One region of the Pseudohongiella spirulinae genome, then DNA from elsewhere that is predicted to be linked to it. Evidence: predicted binding sites of a transcription regulator. Region 1 holds the regulator's gene; the other holds the start of a gene.
The links. The regulator sigma-54, encoded in region 1, starts transcription at its own class of promoters, with help from an activator protein. The targets are predictions, from matches to a motif close to ANTGGCATNNANNTTGCTNT.

Region 1 (11,001 bases):
GGCTGTCCAGCCGGTCCAACAGGTAGCCGCCACCGTATTCTTCGGTCAGTTCGGCGCCAAAACCCAATTGTGGTATCGGGTTTCCGGTCATCATCAGGGAGATGAAAATGGCTGGCACCATGTAGGCAAAAATCAGCACACAGTACTGGGCAACCTGAGTGTATGTGATGCCTTTCATGCCGCCCATCACGGCGTAGAAAAATACAATGGTCATGCCGATGATCACACCGGTAGTGATATCGACCTCAAGAAAGCGGGAAAACACAATGCCGGCACCCTGCATCTGGCCGCAGACATAAACAAACGATACGGAGATGGCACAGAAGATGGCCACCATGCGTGCGCTGCGAGAGTAGTAGCGGTCGCCAATAAAGTCCGGTACCGTGAATTTTCCGAATTTGCGCAGATAGGGTGCCAGCAACAGGGCAAGAAGCACATAGCCGCCGGTCCATCCCATCAGATAAAAAGCACCATCGCGGCCCAGGAACGAAATCAGACCAGCCATGGATATGAATGATGCGGCTGACATCCAGTCAGCGGCCGTTGCCATGCCGTTAGCTAGTGGATGAACACCGCCACCGGCGACATAAAAATCGTTGGTTGATGCCGCTCTGGACCACACGGCGATGCCGATGTAGAGACCAAACGACAGGGCAACAAATACATAGGTCCACAATTGCACGTTCATGCCTGGGTCTCCTTTTCTGGGTCACTCACTGAGCTGTCCCGGTGATAGCGGGCGTCCAGTCGATCCATCCAGAAGACGTAGACAATAATGAGTATCACAAAGACATAGATGGAGCCCTGCTGGGCAATCCAGAAGCCCAGTTTGAAGCCACCAAAGCGGAAGTTGTCCAGAAAATCAGCCAGCAGAATGCCGCAAACAAAGGATATAAATGCCCAGACTGTTAACAGTGTTGCCAGAATTCTGACATTTGCTTTCCAATAGGCTCTTGCGTGTTTATCGCGCATACCCAGACCTCAGTTTTTATTATTCGCTCGATGGTAGCACTCGTCACTTGATAGATGCCAGCCCCAATTCTGCCAGCGGTTTGACCAACTCCCCCATGCGTATCGCCCTGGCACTGGAAGCATTGCCATCAAGTCCGCGTTTGTATACGCCCTGCAAAATGGCAGCCAGTCGGAAAAAACTGAATGCCATGTAAAAGTCCCAGTTGGCGGGTGATTTTATCTGTCGGGCCTGACAATACAGATCAATCAGCTCGGCTTCTTCGGGGATGCCCAGTGCGGACAGATCCAGGCCCTGCAGGCCTTTGATTTCGCCTTCACCTGGCAGGCGCAGAGCCATCAGGTAGTAAGCCAGATCGGCCATTGGGTGACCCAGTGTCGCCAGTTCCCAGTCCAGCACGGCACGTACGTCAGGACTGTTATGGAAAAACATGACATTATCCAGGCGATAGTCGCCATGAATGATGCTGCTTTGGGCGTCGTCATCTGGCAGATTGGCCTGCAACCAGTCGATTAACTGATCCATAGCGGTTATGGTCTGAGTGGCTGACGCCTGATATTGCTTGGTCCAGCGTGATAGCTGGCGTGCAAAATAATTGCCGGGACGGCCAAAATCCTGCAGTCCTGCAAAGACATAATCGACATTATGCAGACTGGCCAGTGTATGGATCAGAGATTGGTAATAGGCGCGGCGCTGGCCGGTTTCGATCGCCGGCAGGGCAGGGTCCCAGTGCACGTCGCCGGCCTCATAGCTCATAATGTAAAACATACTGCCGATGACACCGTCATCCTCACACAGTGCCAGGGCGGTCGGCACCGGCACGGCACTGCCCTGCAATGCCTTGATCAGCCGATATTCACGATCAACGGCATGAGCTGAGGCCAGCAGCTGCCCTGGTGGTTTGCGCCGCAACACATATTGCTGCTCACCGCAGTTCAGCAGATAGCTTGGATTGGATTGCCCGCTGGCAAATTTTTCAAGTTGATAGCGCCCGTCACAGTCCGGCAGATGAGATTGCAGCCAGCTCGCCAGTGCGTTGTTGTTGTTCATCGGGTCATTGCTCATGCGTGGTATACCTTTTGATTTTAGAGCTTGCTGATCAGGTATAGGTCAAACAATGCAACCGGTCTTTGCGCTGCAGGTGCGGCAGACTATTGAAAGTGGTCAGCTGCAGACCGCGCTGATTGAAGTAAAAATGATGGGTGCCGGTATTACGAGTCTGCATGTTCAGGTTAATCAGGGTTTCTACCCCGCAGCCCAACACTTGCGCGACAGCCATGGCCATGGCGCCGCCTGAGCTGACCACCAGTACGGACTGCTCGGTTTCGGCCGTTGTTATGCTTTTTAAGGCCTGTTCAACACGGTCATAGAACTGCTGCCAGGTCTCCAGGGTGTTGGCACAATCCGGATGCGCAGCGTGCAGTTCGTCTTTGGACCAGGCTTCCATGGCGCGGCGCAGCATCTGGAAAAACAGCCGTCCACCGTCTGCCGTGCCTGGTGTTTCAATGCCCGCGACCTGGCAATAGACGGCAGCCAGGGTATGGAAATCGAACTCATTAAAGCCGACGTCGCACTCAAGTGACTGTTCCAGGTTCATCGACTGCAGAATGCCCCGGGCGGTCTGTTGCTGACGGAGCATGGAGCCGGTGATAACCCGGTCAAAATGAATGCCAAGTTCGCTGAAATAGTCGCCCAGCCATTGAGCTTGTTGCAATCCAAGAGGCGATAATTGGTCGTAATTATCTGCGCCAAAAGACGCCTGTCCGTGGCGGACCAGGTACAACTGGCTCATAAGTCAGAATCCGCGCTATTGATTTGTGTTATTGATAGATTAAAGTATCATTCATGAGAATAATACATTTGATTGACTCCGTCATGCGGAGAGGGGCTTTGTTCTGAAAAAACTGGACCTTAATCTGTTTCTGGTATTTGACACCATTTACACGGAACGCAACCTGACCCAGGCCGCCAGGACACTGGCGATTACCCAGCCGGCCGTCAGCAATGCCCTGTCACGTCTGCGGCGGGTCTTCAATGACGAGTTATTCGTGCGCACATCAAAAGGGATGCTGCCGACCCCCGTGGCCGACAGCATTGCCCAGAACATATCGGCAGCACTGAATCTGCTCAATGCCAGCGTCCTGGAACGCGAGGAGTTTGACCCCAGATCAGCAGAGCGCACATATAGCTTCAGCATGACAGATCTCGCGGAGGCGGTGATATTGCCGCGACTGTTTCCCTACTTTGAAACTCATGCGCCAGGTTTGTCCCTGCAAAGTTATTACACCAAACGCCATGAACTGGTTCGACAACTCTCGCGTGGTGAGCTGGATTTTGCGGTCGATGTGCCGTTGATTGAGGACGCCCAGGTTGCGCATCAGTCCCTGATTAAAGAAAACTATGTGTGTGCCATGCGACCTGATCACCCATTGGCGGGCCAGAATCTGACATTGGACGCCTATCTGGCGATGAGCCATATCCATGTGTCCAGTCGCCGACGCGGCCTGGGGCAGGTTGATATGGCGCTGCTGAAACACCAGGCAGAGCGCAAAATTCAACTACGGGTTCAGCACTATCGGGTCGCGGCTGAAGTCGTCAGTGGCACAGACCTGGTGCTGACCGTACCGCGCTTTCTGGCCGATCAGTACGCCTTGCTTTTACGGCCATTGCCGTTTGAAGTGCCTGCTCTGGATATGCATCTGTACTGGCATCGACAGTCTGACAGCGATCCGTCGCACAGATGGCTGCGTGACTCACTGATAGGTCTGTTCAGGACTCATCAGTTGATGACTGATTTAACATAGTCAAGCAGCTTGCGTCGTGCACGCATGAGTTGATCATCGGAACCAATGTGCTCGCTCGCCGTATCTGACAGTGTGCTGTAGTTGCGCTGCAGTTGTCGCAGCGTCTGCCGCTGCGCCATCGGCCACTTGTCCAGAAACGCCTCCAGGGCATCATTGTCTGCGCTCAGCAGGCGTTGCCCCCAACGTTCAATGTCCTGACTACGTCTCACCTCGCGAGCACTGGGCGTTCGCAGTTTTTGCAACGCTTCGGCGATTGCTTCATGATCAGCCGCTCGCATGACCTTGCCGATAAACTGCAACTGGCGGCGCTTCGCCTCATTTTTGTTTGGTAGTCGCTGGTATTCCTTTAATGCCTGCAGCAGCGACTCAGGAAGCTCTATTTGTTGTAACTGGCGCGCATTCAGGGTCAGCAGCTCTTCACCCAGTTTTTGCACGGCAGTCATGCGTTGTTTGCGACGGGTCTTGCTTTCAGCGGTATCGTCCGCGTGCAGGACCGCGCTTTTATCGTTGGGAGAAGTCATTCTGTGCCGGAGCCCTATTCGCCTTCATCGAAGCGGTCATTAACGAGTTTTGTGATAGCCAGCAGTGCCTGCTCTTCGTCATCGCCGTCAACGATGATTTTTAAAACGGTACCTTTGCCGGCGGCCAGCATCATCAGTGAAAGAATGCTGTGCGCATCAACCAGCTTTTCTGTGCCAATGGAGACTTTGCTGTTGAACTGATTAACAATGCCGACCAGTTTGGAGGCGGCGCGCGCGTGAAGGCCGGCCTTGTTGCAAATAGTAATGGTTGACTCAATCATGTTGCACTTTCCCGGTCGCAGGCCGGCTTAATTCGCGATGTAGAAGCTGCAGGTTGCTTATTTTGTCAGAGAACTCACCATACAGGCGCTCGCACAGATAGACAGAGCGATGCTGTCCGCCGGTGCAACCAATGGCGACAGTCATGTAGCTGCGATTGCTGGCTTCGTAGCTGGGCAGCCAGCGTTGCAAATATTGGGTGATATCCGTCAGCATGGCCTCAACATCGGGATGGCTGCTCAGAAAGCTCACTACGGCCGCATCCTTGCCCGTGAGATGGCGCAGGCTGGCATCCCAGTACGGATTGGGCAGGCAGCGTGCATCAAACACCAGATCGGCATCAACCGGAACGCCGTTTTTGAATCCAAATGACTCAAACATCACTGACAGACTGGCGTTCTTTCTCTCCAGTATTCGGGAGCGCACCAGTTCGCGCAATTGATGGACTGACATTGAACTGGTGTCAATAGACAATCCGGCCAGAGTGGCTATGGGCTCCAGCAATTCCCTTTCTTTGTTGATGGCCTCGCGCAGTCCAATGCTGTCGGTAGTAAGCGGGTGGCGCCGACGGCTTTCGCTGAAACGGCGAATCAGTACCGGGCTGCTGGCATCCAGGAAAATCACTTCCGGGTTCAGGCTTGATTCCTGCAGGTTTCGCAGGATATCAGGGACTTTTTTAAGATCATCAGGAATGTTGCGGGCATCAATACTCACGGCAACGCGGGGCAATTCCTGCTGCTCATGGCTGATGCGCTGAATGAAGGCAGGCAACAGGCTGGCCGGCAAATTATCGATACAGTAATAACCACTGTCTTCCAGCATGTTAAGCGCCGTACTTTTACCTGAACCGGAGCGACCGCTGATTATCAAGAGTTTCACGCGCGTACCTGCCTGACGAGGGTTATTGGCTGCTTTGCTGATCGAATCGAATGGCGGTGTCGTAAAGTTCCTGGTCTGTTGCAGCGGCTCGTAAAGCCTGGCAGAAAGCCTCCTGGTGGAACAGGTGCGCCAGCGCGCTTAACACACGGAGATGCTCTGCTGTTTCTTCAGCCGGTACAATCAGAATGAACAACAGGTCCACCTGTTGCGAGTCGACGGCGTCAAAATCAATGCCTTCTTCCAGCTTGACCAGTGTGCCGGTGATCGCATCGCACTCGGCGACCCGGCAATGCGGGATAGCAATACCGTTGCCGATTCCCGTGCTGCCAAGTTGCTCCCGTGCCAGCAGCGCTGTGTAAATGGAGTCGGCGGACAGTTGCGGTGCTGACTTGGCGATCTTTTCGCTGATGGTTGTCAGAAAGCGTTTTTTGCTGACCCCGGGCAGATTACAAAAAACCCGTTCCGGGGTAAGAATACTGGTCAGTTGCATGAATAGGTCCTGTTATCCGGAGACGACATTCTAGAGCCTTGCTTCTTTGCTGGCAATCGGACTGGTCTCAGTCCAGGCGTTTTCGCTCGTTGGAGGGCGGTATCGCCAGTGATTCACGATACTTGGCAATTGTCCGCCGTGCTACGTTAATACCCTGCTCTTCCAGCAGTTTGGCAATTTTACTGTCACTCAGCGGCTTGCGGGTATTCTCTGAAGCAACCAACTTTTTGATCAGGGCACGTATGGCGGTAGATGAACATTCGCCCCCGGCAGCTGTACTGACATGGCTGGAGAAAAAGTACTTAAGCTCGAAGATGCCGCGCGGCGTGTGCATATATTTTTGTGTGGTGACCCGGGAAATGGTCGACTCATGCATTTCAACCGCTTCGGCGATATCGTGCAGAACCAGGGGTTTCATGGCTTCTTCGCCATGTTCCAGAAAACCCTGTTGATGCTCAACAATTCGACTGGCGACTTTCAGCAGGGTTTCATTGCGACTCTGCAGGCTTTTCAGAAACCAGCGGGCTTCCTGCAGATTGTCTCTCAGGTAATTGTTGTCTGCACTGTTTTCAGAGCGTTTTACCAGTGCTGCGTAGTCGGCATTGATGCGCAACCTGGGCGCTGTTTCAGGGTTTAGTTCGACCTGCCAGCGGCCACTGCGTTTGTCTTTGGTGACAATGACATCGGGTATAACATAATTGGTATTGGCCGGCGCAATGTCGGCGCCGGGTCGCGGATTAAGTTTTTCGATGATGGCAATTGCATCACGCAGTTCATGTTCCTTCAGTCGGGCCAGACGCATGATCTGTGCGTAGTCGCGGCTGCCAAGCAGGTCCAGATGGTCTTTGACCAGCACCAGGGCATGTTCAATTGCCTCTGTTCGGGCCGCAACCGGAATCTGTTGCAACTGGATGCTCAGACACTCGGATAGATCGCGGTAAGCAACACCCACCGGATCGAATTGCTGGATGCGGTGCAGTACCGCGATGACTTCGTCCTCGTCGACCTCCAGTTCGCCCTGCAATCCTTCCAGAATAGACTGCACACTGACTGACAGCTGACCATTAGCGTCAATGGCATCGATAATGGCCATGCCGATCAGCCGGTCTATATCGGACATATTGGTCAGATTGAGCTGCCAGCTCAGGTGATCCTGAAGTGTTTCTGAGGCGGAATCGCGAGACTCAAAGTCGTTGTCGTCACTGTCAGATGCCGGGCCGCCGGTTGTGTAGGTGCTCTGGTAGATGTCGTCCCAGTGCGTGTCGACGGACAACTGCTCCGGAATGCTGTCTTCCCATTTGGAGTCGCTGCTGTCTTCAGAGGTGTCTTCTGTGGCTTTGGCTGTTGCCTTATCAAATGCCAGTTCGCGTTCTTCGTAGGAGTCGTTGGTACTTTCTGGCGCTTCCTGTGACTCGTCGAGTTCCAGCATGGGATTGGATTCCAGTGCTTCGTGGATCTCGTTCTGAAGGTCCAGTGTTGATAACTGCAGTAGCCGGATAGCCTGCTGCAGCTGCGGTGTCATGGTCAGTTGCTGACCAAGTTTTAGCTGTAGCGAAATTTTCATGGCGACAAGTACTTCATTTAAACCTGGTGCCCGGCACAGAGGATTTGAAAGCAAGCATCATGCCGAGTTGGTGATGTTTTTGCAAGATCACGGCGGTCCATCTAAATGTGAAAGTTCTTGCCAAGATAGACTTCCCGGACCTTCTCATTGGCCAGGATCTGCTCTGAGCTGCCTTCAGCGATGATACCGCCTTCGCTGACGATGTAGGCTTTGTCGCAGATGTCCAGAGTTTCCCGGACGTTGTGATCGGTCAACAGTACTCCAATGCCGCGCTGCTTCAGGTGTTCGATAATCGATTTGATATCGCTGACAGAGATCGGATCTACGCCAGCAAAAGGTTCGTCCAACAAGATAAAGCGCGGGTCATTTGCCAGAGCCCTGGCGATTTCTGTGCGACGACGCTCACCGCCTGACAGGCTCATACCCTTGTTCTTGCGGATATGATTGATGTGAAACTCCTGAATCAGACTGTCGAGCTTCTCTTGTCGGCCAGCTTTATCGAGGTCGTTGCGGGTTTCCAGAATGGCCATGATATTGTCTTCGACCGACAGGTTGCGGAAGATCGAAGAATCCTGAGGCAGATAGCCAAGTCCCAGTCGCGCGCGCGCAAAAATTGGCAGACCGGTCAGGTTTTCATCATTGATAAGAATGCGGCCCCTATCGGCATTAACCAGACCGACAATCATGTAGAAACAGGTAGTTTTACCGGCTCCGTTGGGGCCCAGCAGGCCAACGATTTCGCCGCTTCGCACAGACATGGAGACGTCGCGGACGACCTGGCGGCCTTTGTAAGATTTGGCCAGATTAAAAGCGTTCAGAATATCCATTATTCAATGGGCGCCAGCACGCCGGAGCAAGGGCCGGGTGAGTCAGTCGCGCCGGTTTCAACAATGTGTTTGATTTGGGAGCACTCCAGCGCCGTGCGGCCACGGGTAAAGCTGGCCTGGCCCTGGAATTCGACCACGGACAGCAGGACCTGGCTGTTACTCTGAGTATCTGTCTGGTTGTAATACACAATTCTTGTGCTGGAGCCATTGATGGTTTCCGCGCTGTCTTCTGCATTGCGTACAAATCGGGCGGGTTCACCTTCCACTGTGACGCGAATCAGGTCGCCGCTGCTGACGTCCTGCTCCAGGGTGGCGGTATCACCGAATATGACAATCAGCCCCTGTTGAATGCGAACATTGCCGCGTAGTGTAGTGGTTCTGACGTTGCCAACTGTTTCAATGCTGCCGCCGCCATCGGCACTGTAAAGAATGTCCTCAGTGCTGTCAGAGGGGGCAACGGCCGACAGGCCGGCCGCCGGAATGAGCAGACAGCAAAGACTCAGCAGGCAGTGCAGCGCAGTCAGCAAGACTGGTTTACGGCGGGCTGATGTTAGAGAAGCGGCCATTAACATTTGATAAAAATTCCAGTGAATCTGATGACAGGTCAGCACGCATGCCAACCGCCTGTTGTGTAATACTGCTGCCAGAAACATTGACCACGGCATCTGTGTGAAGGCGCTGAGTGTCGGCGTCTACAACAATCCAGTCAGTTGTCAGGCGAACGCTGTCCGTGCCATTCAGTTCATGGCGGATCTGCACACCCTGTTCAAGTTCCAGCTGCTGTATGCTGCCCCCGGAAGTGGCACGAATTCTGCCTGATAATGCTGAGATATTCCAGCGCTCCTGATTGGCTTCATACATTCTGATGATGGGTATATCCAATTCAGAAACTTGATCGGGATACATGCGCTGAGACTCGGCACTGATCTCGTAAGTCAGTTCACCACTGGCGTCGAAAATATGGCTCCGGATGCCGCGGCCAAAGGCTTCGTAAGGTGTTTGTCCGGCGATTTCCATTGGCGTGTCGGGTTCGTCGGTTGTTGAAACTCCAAGTCGACCGGTGATTACCCAGGCGATAATCACCGCCGGAGCGAGTGCCAGCAGCCAGTTCCTCAGGCGGATGGTGCTTAGTTTGCGGCCTGCCAGGTCTTTCAGATTCATAGGGTGCTCACGACGTGTAGCTGTCCAGAATGTCCTGGTATTTTCCCTGTGACTGTAACAGATAGTCGGCTACTTCGCGCACCGCTCCCTGCCCGCCCGGGCGCTCTGTACAAAGTGACGCATATTGCCGCAGACTGGCATGGGCATTGGGTACTGTGATTGCCAGGGCGCTGGCCAGCATTATCGGCAGGTCCGGCAGGTCATCCCCTACACAGGCAATTTCATGCGGTGCATACGGCGCGTTTTGCAGCAGCTCCTGCAGAGCATTCAGCTTGTCTTCCCGTCCCTGCCAAAGCAATGTGATTCCAAGTGCAGTGGCACGCCGTTCCAGAGCTGCAGAGCGGCGTCCGGAGATTATGGCGACCTGTATGCCATTAGCCTGCAGCAGTTTGATACCGTGTCCGTCCAGGGTGTTAAACGCCTTCAGGCTTTCGCCCTGTTCGCTGAAGTACAGTTGACCGTCGGTGAGCACGCCATCAACATCCAGCACCAGCAACCTGATATTTTTGGCACGTTGGTCGAGCGTCTGCTTATCGCCTGTATATTGCATGCCGGATCCTTAAACTACGTTGGCTTGCAGCAGGTCATGCATGCGGATGATGCCCGCCAGCTGCTGTTGCTGATCAAGTACGACCAGTGTGTAAATACGATAATCTTCCATCAAGCGAGCCGCTTCGACTGCCATGGCGTCCTGGTTCACGGACTTGAAGTTGGGCGACATGACATCCGCCAGTTGTGTTGTGCGAATGTCTTTGCCGGCATCCAGTGCGCGACGCAGGTCGCCATCGGTGAAAACGCCGCATAGCTGGCCGCGTTCGTTTACAACAGTTGTCATGCCGAGACCCTTGCTGCTGATTTCGAACAGGGCGTCTTTAAGCAAGGTGCTGGTTGAAGTACGCGGGATCAGATCGCCGCCCTTCATGATGTCTTTTACTTTTAGAAGTAAGCGTCTGCCCAGGCGGCCGCCGGGGTGTGAGAAGGCAAAATCTTCCTGAGTGAAGCCTTTGGCTTCCAGTAGAGCCATGGCCAACGCGTCTCCCAGCACCAGCGCCACTGTGGTGCTGGCTGTTGGGGCCTGGCCCAGAGGGCAGGCTTCTTCAGTGACACTGGCATCGAGGTTGATGTCCGCCGTCTGTGCCAGGGTCGACTGTTTGTTGCCCGTCATACTGATAAATGTCGCCCCTTTGCGGGTTATCAGTGGCAGTATGTTGATCAGCTCCTCCGTTGTGCCGGAATAGGATAGCGCCAGCACAACATCCTTGCCGGTGATCATGCCTAGATCTCCATGACTGGCTTCCGCAGGATGAACAAACATGGCCGGGCTGCCGGTGCTGGATAACGTGGCAGCAATTTTGCGGGCGATATGTCCGGACTTGCCCATGCCGGTGACCACAATACGGCCCTGACAGGCCAGCATCACCTGGCAGGCCTGTACAAAGTTCTCATCAATGCGTTCCGGCAGCGCTCCGATAGCGTCGTGTTCAATTCGGATAGTGCGCAGCGCGC
Region 2 (11,001 bases), 810 kb from region 1:
TCTGCTGGGGCGGTGGCGGCATTGTTGCAGATTCACAGTTCGAGCGGGAATATCAGGAGTGCCATGACAAAGTCATGGCACTGATGCAGACACTGGAACAGCTCAAATAAATCAGGGAGTCAGTTCGCGATTACTGGCTTTAAGAAATTCTGCCTGTAGATCTTTGTACTCATGCACCGCCGGAAACTGCGGAAACTCGCGAATGACATTCTCTGGCGCACGGAACAGAATGCCGGCCTCTGCTTCAGAGAGCATAGTGGTGTCATTATAGGAATCACCTGCCGCAATAACGCGGTAATTCAGGGCATGGAAGGCTTTCACAGACTGCCGCTTGGGATCTTTCTGACGCAAGTGGTAATTGACGATCATGCCCTGCTCGTCGGCTTCCAGCCGATGACAGAAAAGCGTCGGAAATCCGAGCTGCCGCATCAAGGGCTGCGCAAATTCATAATAAGTGTCCGACAGAATAATGACCTGAAAACGCTCGCGCAACCAATCTACAAACTCCCGCGCACCAGGCATGGGTGACATGCCAGCAATCACTTCCTGAATATCCGGCAATCCCAGCTTATGCTCACGAAGAATGCGCAGACGCTGCTGCATCAACACATCATAGTCAGGAATATCGCGCGTGGTGGCACGCAGCTCATCGATGCCTGTACGTTCCGCAAAATCAATCCAGATTTCCGGAATCAAAACACCTTCTAGATCAAGACACGCCAGTTCCACACTACACCCCTTTAGAATAAAATTTTAGTCTGAATGATAACAGCCGCCGATTTTAGCCGGTTGCCACCTGTCATGCCAGCCGCGCTGTTGTATCATGTGCGCCTGACGACGAATACACACCGCACTGCCAGCAGGATTACCATGATCACAAAGGACAACATCGGCGAATTGAATCTGCGCTTCCAGGCATTGGAGCCACGCGACATGCTGCAGGAAATATTGACTGAGATCCCCGATATCGTGCTCTCATTCTCTGGCGCAGAAGATGTTGCACTGCTGGCAATGGCCTGGAAAATCAAAAAAGACATTCGCGTCTTTACACTGGATACCGGTCGACTGCATCCGCAAACTTACCAATTTATCGAAAAGGTACGTGAGTTTTACCAGATCGATATCGAGTTTGTTTATCCCGATACCAGAGCAATAGAAGACCTGACCCGGCGCAAGGGTCTATTCAGTTTCTATCAGGACGGACATGAAGAGTGCTGTTCGATCCGAAAAACCGAACCACTGCGTCGTCAATTGTCAACGGCGCAAGCCTGGATTACCGGTCAACGCCGCGACCAGAGCCCTACCCGGACTGATGTCGCGCTCGCCCAGGTTGATACCACGTTTGCTGCGCCCGGAGCCACGCTGCTGAAATTCAATCCACTGGCCAACTGGACATCAGCCGACGTCTGGAACTACATCCGAATGTTTGATATTCCTTACAACCCGTTGCACGACCAAGGATTCATAAGTATCGGCTGTGAACCCTGCACTCGCCCTGTCGGACCCAACCAGCATGAGCGTGAAGGCCGCTGGTGGTGGGAGGAAGCCACTGCCAAAGAATGTGGCCTGCACAGGATCAATCTGGTGACGGAGCCGAAGTAAGCACCGGAATGTCGGTGTCGGCAAACAGGGCATCAACTTCCTGCTGCGACTGACACTGCAGCACCTGTTCAACAATGGGTCGCTGCAAGTGCTTCGCGAACATGGCAACAAAATCAAACATATAAGCACGCAATACCGTGCCTCGCCGGAAGCCAATGCGAGTGACACTGTAGTCAAAGAGATGGCTGGCATCCAACGCCACCAGATCAGCGTCTTTTTCTGAATCGTAGGCCATGCTGGCGACAATACCAATGCCCATACCCAGGCGCACATAGGTCTTGATCACGTCGGCATCCGCGGCCGTAAACACAACTTTGGGTTGCAGACCCTGAGCTGCAAAAGCATCATCCAGCCGGGATCGCCCCGTAAAACCCAGCACATAAGTCACCAATGGAAATCGCGCCAGATCGGCCAGCGTTAATTTCCTGACATCCGCCAGTGGATGTCCGCGTGGAACCAGCACGACGCGATTCCAGCGATAACAGGGCATCATCATCAAATCGCTGAACTTCTCCATTGCTTCGGTAGCAATTGCAAAATCGGCCACACCTTTGGCAGCCAACTCGGCGATCTGTATAGGTGTGCCCTGATGCAGCTGCAGGGAAACATCGGGATAGCGAGTGATGAACTGCGAAATGACCGGCGGCAGCACATATCGACTCTGGGTGTGTGTCGTGGCCAGAGCCAGGCTGCCAGCCGCGGCGTCGCTAAACTCTGCGGCGGTACGCTTGATGTTATCAACCTGTTGCAGCAGTTCACGGGCCTGATCGACGATGGCTTTACCAGCCGGCGTCATACCAGAAATATGTTTGCCATTGCGCACGAATATCTGTATGCCCAGCTCGTCCTCCAGCGCCAGAATCTGTTTGCTGACACCGGACTGCGAGGTATGCATCCGGTCAGCAGCGGCTGACACATTCAAGCCACAGGAGGCGACCTCATTGATATAACGTAATTGTTGCAGTTTCATGCTGGTTTCTCGTTGGCCACGCCATGCGGCACATGGCCGGTGGCGACATGCTGGCGTGCTGAATGGCAATGGGCTTCCTGGTCATCAAAAAAGACATCGGCGTCAAATGCCTTCAGAAACACGCCTTTTTCCATGCCGCCCAGGAACAGTGATTCATCAATTCGAATATTCCAGTTACGCAGGGTTTTCACCACACGCTCGTGGGCCGGTGCAGAGCGTGCAGTGACCAGACAGGTTCTGATGGGAGCCTCGCCTGCCGGAAACTCCATCTGCAGTTGCTGCAGAGCTGCCAAAAACGGCTTGAACGGCCCGCCGGACAGAGGCTCGTTAGCGGACTGTTTCTCGCTGCGGGCGAAGGCTTCCAGCCCCTGTGATTTGTAGATTCGCTCCGCTTCGTCTGAAAACAGGACAGCATCACCATCAAAGGCAAATTTGACCTGTGTATCGCTGGCTGCCTGAGGTGCTGACGGCAGAATTGTAGCAGCAGCCACGCCCTGTTCAAGGGCATGACGCACATCAGCCCCATCCATGGACAGGAACAGGTGGCTGTTAAATGCAGAAATGTAACGATAAGGACTCACGCCGCCTGAAAACGCGGCACGTGTAATTGACAAACCATAATGTTCAATGGAATTGAAAATACGCAGGCCAGTATCTGCACTGTTGCGGGACAGCAGTATGACTTCTACTCGCTGGGTTTGCATCAGTGAATTCAGATGCAGCAGCTTTTTCACCAGGTTAAAGGCACCGCCGGCCTGCAGGGGTTCGTTTTCATGCTCAATCTGGTATTGCTGATAAGCCTCAAGCCCGTCTTCCTCGAATATACGATGGCTTTCGCTCAAGTCAAACAGGGCGCGCGAAGAAATTGCCAGTACCAGCTTATCAACTGTATTGTCGGGCATTCCAGCTCCAATAGGCAAAGAAGTAATCAGGCGTTAGAATCCTGGTCACAGATTAAGGGAATAATATGACAAGCAGAGCCGGCAATAAACCAAAAATCAGACAAAATTTATCGCACAATTCTCCACAGACCGCTCTGGTTCTGTCAGGTGGCGGTGCCCGGGCCGCTTATCAGGTCGGTGCATTGCGGGGCATAGCGACGGTCATCGACAAAGAATCGACCAATCCTTTTAATATCATCTCCGGCACCTCTGCCGGCGCACTGAATGCGACCGGACTGGCAACCCATGCACACAAATTTCGTACCGGCATCAGGATGCTGGAGTATGTATGGCGCCATATCCGCAGCGATAAAATCTATCGACTGGACTCCAACGGCCTGCTGAGCAGTGCCTCAAACTGGGTGTTTTCCTTTATCAATAACCGTGGCCGTCAGGTACCGACGTCGCTTCTGGACAACAGACCACTGGCTGATCTGCTGGCGGGTGTATTGAAAATGGAACGAGTCAACGAGAACATGAACGCCGGCTTTCTGGATAGTCTGGTAATCACCGCATCAGGTTATAGCAGCGGTGAGTCCGTGTCTTTTTTCCAGTCAGTAAATGATATCGACAATTGGCAGCGCCCACATCGTATTGGTATCCGTACCGATCTGCGGTATATGCACCTGATGGCATCTTCCGCCATCCCCACCTTGTTTCCGGCGGTGAAAATCAATCGGGAGTTTTTTGGTGACGGCGCCATCAGACAACTGGCACCTTTGAGTCCGGCCATTCATATGGGAGCCGATAAAATTCTTGCCATTGGCGTCAGCGGCGCTCGCACACGGCGCCCTGCAAAAGGTGAGCAGATCGCTCAGCCGTCGCTGTCACAGATAATCGGACATGTATTAAATAGTGCATTTGTGGATACGCTGGAAAGTGATATTGCGGTGCTGCAACGATACAACGGTCTGCTACCGTACTGCAAAAGTAAAAAGGATCTGGACATTCGTCCGGTAGAACTATTGGAGATTACACCCAGTCAGGACCTGAACCGTATCGCCGAGGACCACTACAACAGTCTGCCCAAGGCGATACGGATGTTCATCCGGGACACCAACTCCAGCTCAATCGCCAGTCTGTTGATGTTCGAGAAAGAGTATTGCGAAAAGCTCATGGAAATGGGCGTCGCTGATGCGCTTGCAAAACGCGAGCAGATCCAGGCTTTTTTCAGTCATCAGAACGAGTAGCCAAATCCGATAATGATTTTGTCTTCCTGGCTCACGCCATCCCGATCTTTACCACCCACTATGTAGGTCGCAAACATTTCCGCAGGCAGATCAGCGATGCCTTTGGTCAATGTCAGATCCAGGCTGCGGAAAGCAGAGCTTTTACCTGTCGCGGCGATGAACTTGCCACTGTCCTCGTAAGTCGCATAGCTGGCTGTGACACCCAGACCAAAACCATTGCCCAGATCGAAACCAGTGCCCAGTGTGAAGAACATATCTCCCTGGTTAGACCAGGTTACGTCTTCAGCCATGTAATGCATGCCAAAATCAATACCGCCAAAGCTCAGGCCCAGATAGGGTTCGATACCGCTGGCATCAGAGTCATCCATATACCAGTAGTACAGCGCGCCGATGTCATAAGAGAAACCGTTTGCTTCTCCAGAAAAACCACCATACAGGTCATTTTCGACCGTCGTTCCCAGGTTCGGTGTGCCGTAACCCAGGTTAGAGGCCCACCAGCCCGCATAGAAACCACTGTCAGACTCCAGGTCCAGACCACCCTGCACGGCTGCGCCGTCGTTTTCTGATGCATTGGTAATGCCTCGGAAGACGTAGCCTGAAGCAACGCCGATATTACCGCTGATTTCTACCTGAGCGGCTGCAGAGGTTGACAGGGTCATGCTGCCGGCCAGCAGAATAGCGCTTGTGCCGAGGGCCGCCAGTTTTTTGTTTGATGCGTTTTTTAAAGCCTGCATAGTGTTCACTCCTGGTTCACTGTTTTGACTTGATAGTAAGTAGTCTCTTGCACGATCCGGGTTCCTTTTCTGGATGTTGTGCCGAATCTGACAGTGAGAGAGCAATAGCTATGCCACTTTTATTTTTATAAACAATTACAAATAATTAGATAAAAATAGGAGGTTTTTCAGGAAAAAATCAGAATTCCGGACCGCACCAGCACAGTGCACAAATAAGCAGTTTGCGCCGAGCTGGAGCGGGCGCGCACCGAATTGGTACGCGGTCATGCGGCTAGCCCTGACGCGATGAAAAACATACAATAGCGCCTGAAAAAATTGCAGAGAGTGGCTATATGAGTATTTCCATCAAAACGCCCGAGGACATCCAGAAGATGCGTATCGCCGGTCGGCTGGCGGCTGAAGTTCTGGAAATGATTGGTGAGCATGTCAAACCAGGCGTTTCAACCGGAGAGCTGGATCGCATATGCCATGACTATATCGTTAATCAACAGCAGGCCATCCCCGCCCCGCTCAACTACAACGGTTTCCCGAAATCCATCTGCACGTCTGTCAATCACGTGGTATGCCATGGCATACCCAGTGACAGTAAAATGCTCAAAAACGGCGATATACTAAACATTGATATCACCGTTATTAAAGATGGCTTTCATGGCGATACCAGCAAAATGTTTCTGGTCGGTGATGTTGCACCACATGCCAAGCGCCTGGTGCGAATTACGCAGGAGTGTCTTTATAAAGCGATCGAGCTGGTGCGTCCCGGCACGCGTCTCGGCGACATAGGACACGTCATTCAGACCTACGCCGAAGCCAATAATTATAGTGTGGTACGAGAATACTGCGGGCACGGAATCGGTCAGATTTTTCATGAGGACCCACAGGTACTCCACTACGGCAAAGCAGGCACCGGCATTGAATTGCTGGAGGGTATGACCTTCACAATCGAGCCCATGATCAATCTCGGATCCCGGCACACCAAACTTTCCAAGGCTGACGGCTGGACAGTGACCACCAAAGATCGTCGTCTGTCAGCACAATGGGAACATACCCTGGCGGTCACGGCTGATGGCTGCGAAGTCCTGACACGTCGCAGCGAAGAGTCATTCTGATATGACAACAGCTTTGTACGCCGATCAATTAGTCGACTTCAACCGCGTTGATCAACGCTTGACGGGTGGCGAGTCGGCTGCGGAAGTTCTCCGCGAAGCACTACAGACTGCCTGTCAGGAGCTGGATAGACGTTATCGGGATAATGTTGATATCACTTCTCTGATCACCGGTCGGGCGCAGTTTATGGATGAACTGTTAAAACGCGCCTGGCAACAGTTTGCCTGGCAACATGCCGATCAGATCAGTCTGCTGGCGGTCGGCGGATATGGGCGCGGTGAATTACACCCTCATTCAGATATCGATCTGCTACTGCTGATGAAAGAGGATTATGCCAATTCTAATCGTGAGGCGCTCAGCGCTTTCTTTACCTTACTCTGGGACCTCAACCTTGAGATCGGGCAAAGCGTCAGAACTGTATCACAATGCCGCGACGAAGCCCTGAAAGACATCACGGTCGCGACCAGCCTGATGGAGTCGCGCACTATTACCGGCCCTGAGACCCTGCGACAACAGATGATAGATATGACGCAGGCCAATGATGTCTGGCCTGCCAGAGAGTTTTTTAAAGCCAAACGCGACGAGCAGATTGCCCGCCATCAGAAATATTACGATATTGATTACGCACTGGAACCGAATGTCAAAACATCGCCGGGTGGATTGCGCGATATTCAGACCATCGGCTGGATAGCCAAACGGCACTACGATGCTGACACCCTGCAAGAACTGGTAGAACTTGGTTTTCTGCAAGCTTATGAGTATGAACAACTGCGTCGCGGTGAGGCGCTGTTATGGAAGTTGCGATACGGCCTTCATTTGCTGGCAGGACGTAAGGAGGACCGCCTGTTATTTGACAAACAGCGCGATCTGGCAGCGATGTTTGGCTATCAGGATGATGATAAAAGTCTGGCCATTGAAAAACTGATGCAGGAATACTATCGCGCAGTCGCGATGCTGCGAGTGCTGAATGACGTGTTGCTGCAACATTTCGACGAAGTAATTCTGAGAGCCGGTGAAAAAGCCGAGATCACCAGCATCAACAAGCGATTTCAGATTCGCAACAGTTACATCGAAGTCCGTGATGACAAAGTTTTCAAAAAATTTCCTTTCGCCTTGATGGAGATTTTTGTGCTGATGGCACAAAACCCGGAAATTCAAGGCATCCGTGCGTCCACTATCAGGCTTATCCGTGAATACCGAACGCTGATTGACGACAAATTCCGCAACGACTTACGAAACACCAGCCTTTTTATGGAGCTGCTGCGTTCACCGCATGACCTGACCGCACAGCTGCGTCGTATGGCTCGTTACGGCGTGCTGGGGCGTTATCTGCCCGAGTTCGGTGCGATTACCGGCCAGATGCAGCATGACCTGTTTCATATTTACACGGTTGATGCACATACCCTTCAGGTGGTGGAGAATATGCGTCGGTTCAGGCTGCCCAAAGCCGAAGAAAACTATCCGATCGCTGCCCACATAGCCCACAAATTACCTAAAATCGAGTTGCTGTATATTGCCGGCCTTTATCACGACATCGCAAAGGGCCGCGGCGGTGACCATTCGACTCTGGGCATGAACGATGCAACCGAATTCTGCCGGCGCCATCATCTGAGCGCCTGGGACACCAAGTTAGTGTGCTGGTTGATTGGCAAACATCTGCTGATGTCCATGACAGCGCAACGTAAAGATATCTCCGACCCCGAAGTCATCCACGATTTTGCCGTTCAGGTGGGTGATAAATTGCACCTTGATTATCTGTACGCGCTCACAGTAGCCGATATCAATGCCACTAATCCCACCTTGTGGAATGCGTGGCGTGCTTCATTGTTGCGGCAACTGTACCTGAGCACCAAAAAAGCCCTGCGCAGAGGGCTTGAGAATCCTATCGACCGGGCAGACAGAATCAAGGATAAACAGGAAAGCGCCCTGCTGAAACTGGCTGACAAGGGGTTCAGCGAGAAAACCGTGCAGAGTATCTGGCAAAACACCGACGATGAATATTTTGTGCGTGAGTCGGTCGCCAATATCGTCTGGCACACTGAATCGATCGCAGAACACCAGCGCATGCATCCCGAGCAGGAAACGCTGGTGCTGGTGCAGGATACGGCGGACACACTGGCCGAAGGCGCCACGCATATTTTTATTTACACCATTAACCGCAATTATCTGTTTGCAGCCAGTGCCGCCGCCATGGAGCAACTTGGGCTGAATATTCATGACGCACGGATTTTTACCTCCAGTAAAAACTACTGCATGAATACTTACTCGGTATTGCAATCTGACGGCACACCCATCGGCGAAAATCCCCGCCGCATTGCCGAGATAAAAACCATGTTAACTGATTACCTGCAGGAGCCTTCCGCACACCTTCGGGTCGCACAAAAGCGCCGCTCTCGCAAATTGCAGCATTTCGGTCAGCAGATTGAGACCGACCTGATCAACAAACCTGATCAGCAGTGGTCAACGCTTGAGATTAACTGTATTGATAAACCGGGCATCCTGGCGGGCATCGGAAAAGTGTTTGCCGAGCAGGACATACAACTTCTGAATGCCCGCATCGCAACTCTGGGTGAACGAGTCGAGGATTTATTTTTTATTGCCGATGCCAATGATCAGCCGATCACCGATCCGGAGCGCATCAGACAGTTGCAGGAAGCACTGCAGCAGGAGCTAGGTGAATGATTACCCTGTACGGCATAAAGAACTGCGATACCGTAAAAAAGTCGCAGCAGCTGCTTGATAAAGAAAAACGCGCGTGGGTACTGCACGACTTTCGCGAACAGGGCCTGGAACGCGACCTGATCGAGACCTTTCTGGATGCATTGGAGGCTTCGGAACTGGTCAATAAACGCAGCACGAGCTGGCGACAACTGACCCGCGAACAGCAGCAACAGATCAGCAGTCGCGTCGCGCTTGTCGACACCTTGCTGCAGTATCCAACACTGATCAAGCGCCCGGTCGTTAAAACCGGGCAAGGCGACTGGCTGATCGGATACGCCGCCTTAAATGACTACCTGCGCCGCACGGCCTGACCCCGACAATTATCACACCTGGCAGGAAACTGAATGATGAGCTTTAATTCACTTCACAGCTTTGCTATCGGCATCGCTACTACAGACACTTCCGGCACCATTATTGAGGTCTATTATCCGCAGCCGCTGCTTAATCCGGCTGCCGAGTTAATTGCACCAGTTGCCAACTTGATGGCTTATCAGTCCGGCAATGCCAGTCTGCGAATCAATCCGGATCAACTACAGCAGTTGAGTCGTGAATCCGCCTGCCCCTTTGACGAGCAGATCGCCACGCAGTTAGCGGACGGCAACAAGACCTTGATCGCCTGTTTTATCGCCGAAGATCGAGCGCCGGAAAACATCGCTGAGGTGTACCTGAAACTGCATTTGCTGTCCCATCGACTGTGCAAACCTCACGCGGTCAATCTGCAGGGTGCTTTTGGTATATTGCGAAATATTGCCTGGACCAATCAGGGAGCCATTGCGATTGAAGATCTACCACAGCGTCAGTTGCAAGCGCGGGCGAGTGGCCAGTTTCTGGATGTTATATCAGTCGATAAATTCCCCAAGATGGCCAACTATATCGTACCCGCCGGTGTACGGATTGCCGATACTGCCAGGGTTCGACTGGGCGCTTATGTGGGCGAAGGCACCACTGTCATGCATGAAGGTTTTATAAACTTCAATGCGGGTACAGAAGGCACAGCCATGATCGAAGGTCGCATATCGGCAGGCGTTATCATCGGCGAAGGCAGCGATCTGGGGGGCGGCTGCTCAACCATGGGCACCTTGTCAGGAGGCGGCACAGCCATCATTTCCGTCGGGCGGGACTGTCTGATTGGTGCCAACGCCGGCATCGGTATAGCACTGGGCGATCGCTGTATCGTTGAAGCGGGCCTGTATGTGACCGGTGGCACCAAAGTCACCTTATTGGACAATGACGGACAGCAGGTAGATCTGATCAAGGCTCGGGAGCTGTCCGGAAAAAGTGACCTGCTGTTTCGGCGCAACTCGCAAACCGGTGCAGTGGAATGCAAAACCAACAAAACCCGTATTGCCCTGAATGAAGAGCTGCACAGCCATAATTGACCGGAACTGACTGACTATGAAGAGCCCCACTGTTGACCTGGCTGAAGAGCTGATTCGCATCCCCTCGGTTACCCCCGATGACAAGGGTTGTAATCAGTTGATGATTGATCGCCTGACCGAACTCGGTTTCAGCATTGAAACGATGCGCTTTGGCGACGTCAATAACTTCTGGGCCCGCTTTGGCGACCGCTCTCCCCTGTTATGTTTTGCCGGGCACACCGATGTCGTACCCAGCGGACCGGAGAAAGAGTGGCAATCGCCACCTTTTGAACCCACTATACGCCAGGGCAGGCTTTACGGCCGCGGTGCCGCTGACATGAAAGGCAGCCTGGCGGCCATGATAACGGCATGCGAGCGCTT

Region 2: PS2015_RS07875 (TorF family putative porin) is a predicted target of sigma-54. The motif match lies at 5,536-5,555, and genes of this name have one in related genera.

What each region holds. Positions count from the first base shown of each region.
Region 1 covers NZ_CP013189.1:2,541,883-2,552,883, reverse strand. The annotation lists gene PS2015_RS11755 (sodium:solute symporter family protein) at 1-688, opposite strand, end outside; gene PS2015_RS11750 (DUF4212 domain-containing protein) at 685-972, opposite strand; gene PS2015_RS11745 (phosphotransferase family protein) at 1,016-2,035, opposite strand; gene PS2015_RS11740 (histidine phosphatase family protein) at 2,070-2,762, opposite strand; gene PS2015_RS11735 (LysR family transcriptional regulator) at 2,866-3,774, shown strand; gene yjgA (ribosome biogenesis factor YjgA) at 3,750-4,295, opposite strand; gene PS2015_RS11725 (HPr family phosphocarrier protein) at 4,310-4,576, opposite strand; gene rapZ (RNase adapter RapZ) at 4,569-5,453, opposite strand; gene ptsN (PTS IIA-like nitrogen regulatory protein PtsN) at 5,476-5,943, opposite strand; gene PS2015_RS11710 (RNA polymerase factor sigma-54) at 6,011-7,507, opposite strand; gene lptB (LPS export ABC transporter ATP-binding protein) at 7,609-8,334, opposite strand; gene PS2015_RS11700 (LptA/OstA family protein) at 8,334-8,906, opposite strand; gene lptC (LPS export ABC transporter periplasmic protein LptC) at 8,869-9,495, opposite strand; gene PS2015_RS11690 (KdsC family phosphatase) at 9,503-10,045, opposite strand; gene PS2015_RS11685 (KpsF/GutQ family sugar-phosphate isomerase) at 10,055-11,001, opposite strand, start outside.
Region 2 covers NZ_CP013189.1:1,730,815-1,741,815, forward strand. The annotation lists gene pabB (aminodeoxychorismate synthase component I) at 1-110, shown strand, start outside; gene thrH (bifunctional phosphoserine phosphatase/homoserine phosphotransferase ThrH) at 112-729, opposite strand; gene PS2015_RS07855 (phosphoadenylyl-sulfate reductase) at 871-1,602, shown strand; gene cysB (HTH-type transcriptional regulator CysB) at 1,577-2,572, opposite strand; gene PS2015_RS07865 (5'-nucleotidase) at 2,569-3,474, opposite strand; gene PS2015_RS07870 (patatin-like phospholipase family protein) at 3,540-4,703, shown strand; gene PS2015_RS07875 (TorF family putative porin) at 4,691-5,437, opposite strand; gene map (type I methionyl aminopeptidase) at 5,770-6,543, shown strand; gene PS2015_RS07885 ([protein-PII] uridylyltransferase) at 6,545-9,223, shown strand; gene PS2015_RS07890 (ArsC/Spx/MgsR family protein) at 9,220-9,573, shown strand; gene dapD (2,3,4,5-tetrahydropyridine-2,6-dicarboxylate N-succinyltransferase) at 9,610-10,641, shown strand; gene dapE (succinyl-diaminopimelate desuccinylase) at 10,658-11,001, shown strand, end outside.